DNA from 2 places in the Nonomuraea composti genome. Region 2 is predicted to be linked to the other one. Evidence: riboswitches for the same ligand, from Rfam matches in the RefSeq annotation. Region 2 holds a riboswitch; the other holds the start of a gene.
The links. Region 2 has a riboswitch for cyclic di-AMP ahead of HCN51_RS01405 (CHAP domain-containing protein). Riboswitches for the same ligand answer to the same signal wherever they lie in the genome.
Positions count from the first base shown of each region.

Region 1: it holds a riboswitch for cyclic di-AMP, as region 2 does, so the genes downstream of both, HCN51_RS36970 (glycoside hydrolase family 25 protein) here and HCN51_RS01405 (CHAP domain-containing protein) in region 2, are expected to answer to the same signal.

Region 1 covers NZ_JAATEP010000033.1:104,710-108,687, forward strand. The annotation lists gene HCN51_RS36965 (hypothetical protein) at 1-1,192, shown strand, start outside; gene HCN51_RS36970 (glycoside hydrolase family 25 protein) at 1,250-2,035, opposite strand; cyclic di-AMP (ydaO/yuaA leader) riboswitch at 2,047-2,193, opposite strand; gene HCN51_RS36975 (DUF4383 domain-containing protein) at 2,437-2,883, opposite strand; gene HCN51_RS36980 (hypothetical protein) at 2,933-3,298, opposite strand; gene HCN51_RS36985 (hypothetical protein) at 3,285-3,683, opposite strand; gene HCN51_RS36990 (NRAMP family divalent metal transporter) at 3,680-3,978, opposite strand, start outside.
Region 2 covers NZ_JAATEP010000001.1:308,416-312,393, reverse strand. The annotation lists gene HCN51_RS01415 (aldo/keto reductase) at 1-556, shown strand, start outside; gene HCN51_RS01410 (Gfo/Idh/MocA family protein) at 632-1,585, shown strand; cyclic di-AMP (ydaO/yuaA leader) riboswitch at 1,703-1,840, shown strand; gene HCN51_RS01405 (CHAP domain-containing protein) at 1,853-2,563, shown strand; gene HCN51_RS01400 (DUF6928 family protein) at 3,046-3,816, shown strand; gene HCN51_RS01395 (alpha/beta fold hydrolase) at 3,838-3,978, opposite strand, start outside.

The sequences.
Region 1 (3,978 bases), on a different contig from region 2:
CACCTCGGCCATCCCGGAGGCCGGCCCCGCCGACACCGCCGCCCTGCGCGAGATCGACCCCGACGAGCTGGCCCGTTACGTCCTCGACCCCAGGAACCCGTGGTGGCGGCGCCGGCGGTGTGCGGAGGCGCTGTTCAGGCGCGTCCCCGAGGCGCGGGTGCCCGAGTTGCTGGAGCGCATCCGGGATCCGCGCGAGTCCACCGACGTGCGCCTCGCGCTGCTCGCCGTGCTCGGGCACCGGGAGGAGCTGCTGCCGTGGCTGCTGCACGACGACCAGCGCAACAACACCTCGTTCAGGTGGCGGGGGGCGATCCTGAAGGCGCGCGGCGAGGCGGGCGACCTCACGGCGGCGGCCGAGCTGTCGACGCTGGCGTTCGACCAGTGGCACCGCAACAAGGCGAAGGGCAGGGCCGGGCTGGACGCGCTGGTGGAGCGGCACGGCGTGGCAGCGGTCGACCGCCTGCTCGGCGACCGGCCGGAGGACCGGGCGTTCCGGGTGCTCATGCGGCACCGCGCCGGCGAGGACATCACGCCGGCGCTGGCCGACCCCGACGTCGGCGTCGCCTACGAGGCTTACTCGCTGACGTGGGACGACGAGGCGTTGAGGGCGTTCGCCCGGGACGCGCCGACCGTGGAGGGGGCGCTGTGGGCGGCGCTCGGCCTGTACGACGTCACCGACGACCTCGACGAGATCCGGGCCATCGACGAGGCACTGGGCCGGCCGCGCGTCGAGGTGCAGGGCCTGGACGCGGAGATCCGCGCCGCGATCGTGCACCGGTACGTCCCCGAGTGCGAGGTGCGCACCGACCCGCGCTGGCGGATGGAGGCCCTAATCACCGAGCCGCCCCCGCCCACGGACGTGGAAGGGCAGCTCCGGCGGGCGTCGGACGCGCTCGCGCGGGCGGGCCAGTCCCCGGAGCCGCCCGTGCACTGCGGGGAGGACTACGGGCAGGGCACCGGAACGTACCACGTGATCAGGTGCGCGGGCGGCACGGTCCTGGTCAGCATGCTCGGGCGGTTCGTCACCGGCTCGGACGAGGCCACGCAGGTGCGGGCCCCGCTCGAAGCGGCCGGGTTCCGGTGGATCGACGACGACCTCGGCGCGATCACCGTGGACGGGTTGTGCGTGTACTGGTTCGGCACCCGCGACCCGATCAACGTGCGCGCCCTGCTGTTCTACTGGCAGGACTGAGGCCGGGGGCCGGGGGCGCCGGCCCCGCTGCCGGCCAGGAGCCGGGGCCCAGGGGCGTCAGGCGCGCCGGCCCAGGGCGCGCAGCTCGTCCGGGCTCAGCGCGGAGACGTTCTGGTCGATCGGCGAGTCGGTGTACTGGTGGATCGTCCAGGACTTCCAGTCGGCGGGCGGCGTCACGGCGCCCTTGGCCCGCCCGTAGTGGGCGACCCAGAGCGGGTATTCGGCCAGGCCCTTGCCGTAGGTGTCGGCGAAGTTCCAGCCGCTGTAGAACATCGGGGCGATCCCGGTACGGGCCTTGACGTGCGACAGCCACGCCTTGGCCCAGGCGTTGACCTGGTCGACGGAGCGGCCGTCGGTCGTCTCCAGGTCCAGGACGAGCAGGTCGCCGGGCTTGGCGGGCTGGGCGTTCACCACGGCGAGGAAGTGGTCGGCCTCGGCGATGGGGTCGTTGCCGGGGTGGCCGAAGTGGTAGGCCCCGCGGACGATCCCCTTGTCGCCCAGCTCGCGCCAGTGCCGGGCGAACGACGCGTCGCGGAAGGCGGTGCCCTCGGTGGCCTTGACGATGCCGAACTGGGCGGAGCTGGCGCTCCAGTCGTAGAGCGGCTCGTAGTTGGAGATGTCCAGGCCGTAGGAGAGCGCGTGCCCGGCGTGCTGGTGGGTGGCGGCGTGGCCTACGACAGCGCCGGCGACAGGGCCGGCACCGGGGCCGGCGGGGGAGGCCAGGGCCGTGCCGGTCACGCCGGTCAGCGCGACGGCGCCCGCCAGGATCGCGCCGCCGACGGCCAGGCCGAAGCGCTCGGAGAGCTGGTTCTTGAGGGTTGCGGCAAGCTGGGGCTTGGGCATGAGGTGATGACTCCTTGCTTCCATGCCGCCTACCGGGTTAGCTGACGGGTTCGGGCTTGGAAGTGCCCTACGGGCGCGGCGTGGGCCTGGCGTCCGATTCACCCCGGAAATGGTGGGTCCCCGGCTCCGCTGTGGCGCGGATTCGGCGGCCGGGCGTCGTTCTCGGAGCGGCGCCTGCGAGAGCGGTGCCTGCGAGAGCGGTGGCTACGAGAGCGGTGCCCGGTCGACAGAGGGCGACGGCTCGACGCGGAGCGTCAGCACGTGCCCTACAGAAGGTACATATCACCCCAAATAAGGTGCAAATACGGCAAAGGAGACCCGTGCCGTGCACAGGTCTCCATCGCCGCCCCGGCCGGGGATCCGCGGCCGGGTAGATTTTTCCGCCCTACCCCCGATCGGCCTCAGTGGTGGGCGGTGACGCGGCGCCGGCTGAGAGCCAGGCCGAGGGCGATCATGACGATGCCCAGCCCCAGGTGCAGCCAGTTGTCGGCGTTGTTGAGCGGGACGAAGTTGGCCGGGCTGTCATGGCCGACGAGCAGCCCGTAGATCCACAGCAGCAGGTAGATGACCCCGCCGCCGACGAGGAAGTTGCGCGCCCCGCTCCACGTACGGGCGAGCAGGACACCCGCGATGCCGAACAGCAGGTGCACGATGTTGTGCAGGATCGAGACCTGGAAGACGCCGAGCAGGTGCGCGTCGGAGTGGTGACCCGCGAACTGCAGGTCGTCGTACCCGGTCGTGATGCCGGGGATGAAGCCGAGCACGCCGACCAGCAGGAACAGCACGCCGACGACGAGCGCGGCGAGCTGCACGGGAGAGCGGGCGGCGGAAGTACGCGGGGTGTCCATCGGACCTCCCTTGATAGAAGGAACCCTCCTCCTACCCCCAGGCACGAAGTCAGGCGTCCGCCCGCCCCTCCTGGTACAGGTCACGGACGGAGGCGAGCTCCCGCACGGGCACGCGCAGCACGATCCGCTCGCCGTCGATGCCGCCGACCTGCTCCCACGTCACGTACCGGGTGTCGCGGTGCAGCACGCCGAGCAGCGCCCTGATCAGCCACGGGCCCTTGATGGCGGGGCCGCGCTCGTAGCCGAACAGCCGGCCGGTGTGCCGGGCGACCACGATCAGCCCGGCGACGCGGAAGGCGTTCTGGACCTGCTGCAGCAGCGGCCCGTCCTGGATCAGCCGCACGTCGGCGACCTGCCCGACGAGCTCGCCGGCGCTGTCGACGACGGGACGGGCGATGAGCTCACTCATTCTCATGCCGGGCTCCGGGGATGGGCTCGATGAGGCGGCTGCGGACCCACCGTTCGAGGGCGGGCCGCTCCAGCTCGCCGCCGACGTGCACGGCGCTGGAGATGTGGCTGACGTTCGCCATGGGGATGCGCGGCGGCGCCTGCTCGCCGCCGGCGCCGAACAGGCGGGCGGCGCCAGCCATGAGCCGGCCCAGCACGCCGCCGACGCGAGGGCCGAGCGCCAGCGGCCCCATCAGGATGGCGGTCACGTACGGGCGGCCCTCGTCGTCGAAGGCCAGCTCCAGATCGTCCACCTTGCACACGAGCCGGCCGTCGTGGTCGTGCACCACCTGCCGGTCCAGCAGGTGGAGCTGCGCGTGCAGCACGCGGGCACGCCCCGCGTGGCCATTCATTGCCCCGCCTTCGTGGCCAGCATGAGCGGGATCGCCGCGATCGACACCACGACAAGAAGGATCATGAATATCGTCCCCAGCGAGTTGGAGAGCCTGCCGTTCACCTTGTCCTGCATGTAGTCCCGGTCGTTGGCGATCATCAGCACCGGCAGGTACGTCAGCGGCAGCGCCGCCGCCGAGAACACCAGCGAGTACTCGGTCACCATGATCGGGTCGATGGTCGTCAGGATGAGGGCCGTCGCCACGATCATCACCACGAGGATGGTGGCGTGGAACCGCGCCGCCTCGCGCGGCC
Region 2 (3,978 bases):
GAGCCTGGCCAGGCTGGGCCTCGACCACATAGATCTCTTCCTGATCCACTGGCCGGTGCCGAAGCAGGACAAGTACGTGCAGGCGTGGAAGGCGATGGAGAAGATCTACCGTGACGGCCGGGCCAAGGCCATCGGGGTCTCCAACTTCACCGTGGAGACGCTCACCCGGCTCATGGACGAGACCGGCATCACGCCGTCCATCAACCAGATCGAGCTGCACCCCTACCTGCAGCAGCGCGAGATGCGCGCCTTCCACGAGGCCAACGGCATCCTGACCGAGGCGTGGAGCCCGCTCGGGCAGGGCAAGGGGCTGCTGTCGGACCCGGCGCTGGCGGTGCTGTCGGAGAAGTACGGAAAGACGCCCGCGCAGATCGTGCTGCGCTGGCACCTGCAGCTCGGGAACGTGGTGATCCCGAAGTCGGTCACGCCCGCGCGGATCAAGGAGAACATCGGCGTGTTCGACTTCATTCTCGACTCGGAGGACATGTCGGCCATCGGGGCGCTGAACAAGGGGCAGCGGCTGGGGCCGGACCCTGACACGTTCAACGTGGCCTGAGTGACAGGCGTGGCACGGGTGACGCCGCGCCCTTTAATGACATATTGCCCTTTACCTCCCCTATAACATCTCCGGATGCGAGATTTCACTTGGGGAATTGCGGCCACCGGCGGTATCGCCCGCACCGTGGGGGCCGCCATCGTGGCGGAGCCGGGCATGCGGGTGGCCGCCGTCGGCTCACGGAGCCTGGCCAGGGCGCGGGCCCTGGCCGCCACGCTGGAGGCGGAGTCGGCGTACGGCTCCTACGAGGAGTTGTGCGCCGACCCGGGGATGGACGCGATCTACGTGGCCACCCCGCACGCGCAGCACCTCCAGGTGGCCGAGGCGGCCATCGCCGCAGGTAAAGCCGTGCTCTGCGAGAAGCCCCTCGCCGCCACCGTGCAGGACGCGGAGAAGATGGTGCGGCTGGCGCGCGAGGCGGGCGTCTTCCTGATGGAAGCCATGTGGATGCGGTTCAACCCGCTCGTCCGGCGCATCGCGGACGATCCGCGCTTCGGCGAGATCCGCTCGGTGCAGGCGTCGTTCGGCTTCGCGGCGCCCTACGACCCGGCGCACCGCCTCTGGGCTCCCGAGCTGGGCGGCGGAGCGCTGCTCGACCTCGGGATCTACCCGTTCGGGCTGGCCCAGCTCCTCCTCGGCATGCCTTCCGGCCTGCGCGTCACCGGCTCCCTGGCCCCCAGCGGGGTGGACGCGGAGGCGGCCGGCGTTTTGCTCTACCCCGGCGGCAGGCACGCTCTCGTGGCGGCCTCATTGCTCGGGAATTACCCGAACCAGGCCAGTGTTGTAGGTACTCAGATGCGGGCGGACCTCCAGGCGCCGTTCTGGGCTCCGCAGCGGATCGTTCTCACCGGGCCCTCCATGGAGCCGGAAGAGCATGTGCTCGATCCGGCCGACAACGGATATGCCGGAGAGATCCGCGAAGTCCGCGCCGCAGTGGCCGAAGGCAGGACCGAATCCTCGATCATGCCTCTTGACGAATCCCTTGCCATGATGGGGCTTCTGGCCGACGCTCGCAGGCAGATTGCCTAGCTGGGCTTTTATGGATTTGTAATCCTCTTGCCTCATGTATTACCTTATGGGGCACATCGGGACATACGTCCGGTTTGTCCGGCTATGTCAGACCATCGCACGAAAGATCGCAGGATCGTCCTGCGACCGCTGAATCCGCCTTCAGGCGGAACCGGGGACCCAGGTCCTTTGGGGCGAATCGGCACTCCGGTGCCGTAGGGCAGCTTCCACGCCCGAGCCCGTCAGCTAACCCGGTAAGCGGCATGGAAGCAAGGAGCACCTCCCTCGATGGCCAAGCACCGTATCAACGCTGTCTCGAAGACCAACATCGCCCGCGCCGCCCTCGGCGCCACCGTCCTCGCCTCGGCCCTCGGCGTCAACGCCATGACGGCCAACGCCGACACCGCCACGGGCGTCGCCGCGGCCACCGCCGCGAAGCACCCGGCCACCGCCCTCGCCGCCCACAAGGCCGGCTCGGCGGACGACCGCGCCGAGACCAAGATCAACGTTACCGCTGACCAGGTCCTCGCCATGGCCAGGGCCCAGGTCGGCACCTCCGAGAACGCCGCCGGCGGCGGCACCAAGTTCCAGCAGTGGTACGCCAACTCCCAGCGCGCCGCCGAAACCGTCGCCCGCGACGGCGGCAGCCGCACCGCGTACCTGAACGCCGCCTGGTGCTCGATGTTCGTCTCCTGGGTCGGTGAGCAGACCGGCGCCCGCCCGCAGGTCGGCTGGGACGCCTACACCGTCGCCCACGCCAAGTGGTTCGCCGCCAACCACCGCTGGGGCACCGTCGCCAAGCCCGGCGCCGTCGTGTTCTTCTCCTGGAGCGGCGGCAAGAGCCTGAGCGACATCCAGCACGTCGGGTTCGTCGTCAAGGACAACCAGAACGGCACCATCTCCACCATCGAGGGCAACACCGGCAACGGCAAGGTCGAGGAGCGCATCCGGCCGAAGTCGCAGGTCGTCGGGTACGGGTACCCGCAGTACGCCGGCTGACGGAACGTTCCAGGGCCTGATCGCCCGCCCTTCACCTTCCATGTGACGCTCACGAGCGCGCGTCCCCACCGGGGGACGCGCGCTCGCGCGTTGCCGGGGTCTTCCGGGGGGCCGCGCCGCGCCGGGCGGCGCGCCACGGCTCGCGCGTTGCCGGGGTCTCACCGCCGGACCGTGCCGGGCGGCGCGCCACGCTGCCCGGCCACCTCGCCAACCGGCCGACCAGGCACAGCGCCACCCACCCGCCTCGACCAGGATCTTCGCTGTGCCGGGCAGCGCCGTTGCGCCAGGCAGCACCGTTGCGCCGGGCAGCGCGGTTACGGTCGGGCGGCGTGGCTGCGGTCGAGCGGGCCGGTCCCGGGTCGGGCGGGCCGGTCCCGGGTCGGGCGGGCCGGTCCCGGGTCGGGCGGGCCGGTTCTGTCGGAGCGGCTCGCTACCTTGCTTCTTCCGAGGTTGTTCTGAGCACTCACCCCCCGGAGACCCGCATGGGAGCCAAGACCGGCGTCATCGCCTACTCCTCCTCCGACACCCCACTCCCCCGCCTGCTCCGCACCCCCGCCCGCCCCGACGCGGCCGCCACCGCCGCCCTGATCGAGCGCTCCTTCCCCGGCTGGCGCATCTCCCCGGCCGAGCCCGGCACGCTGTTCGACGACATCCGCCCGCCCGACGACCTCGCCTACGCGACCAGCTTCCCCGGCGTCGACCTCATCTGCTGCGCGCACTTCATGCTCGACCACCCCTCGCAGCTCCCCGCCCACCTGGTGGCGGCGAGTGAGGGCCGCCGGCTCGTGCTGCACGCCATGCACAGCGTCGTCGACTGGCTCGCCTTCGCCGTCTGGGAGGACGGCCGCCTCGTCCGCTCCCTCAGCCTCTCCCCCGGCAACGGCATCATCGAGAACGTCGGCGAGCCGTACCCGTTCGAACTGCCCTACTGGAACGGCGAGCACCCCGTCCCGCCCACCCCCGACGAGCCGGACGAAGAGCCGTACCCGCTGCCGTTCCACCCGCTCGAGCTGGGCGAGGACGCGCTGCGCGAGCTGCTCGGCTTCACCATCGAGGGCACGGTCGAGCCCGGCGACGTGGACGCGGAGGAGGTGGAGCTGCTCGGCTTCACCGTCATCGACCCCGACGGGCCCACGCCCGAGGAGCGGCGCGCCGAGTTCGAGGCCCTGGTGGCGCGGATGGGCGAGCCGCGCATCTTCCGCCCCCAGCCCGACGGCTCACTCAAGGAGGTCGGCTGGGACGACCTCGGCTGACAGCTCCCCCGAGCGCGCCGGTCAGCTCCACACCCGGTCGAGAAAATCGGCGATGAGCGGCGCGATCTCCGCCAGGTGCGTCTCCAGCGCGAAGTGTCCCGTCGCGAACAGGTGCAGCTCGGCCTCGGGCAGGTCGCGCAGGTAGGCGCGGGCTCCCGGCTC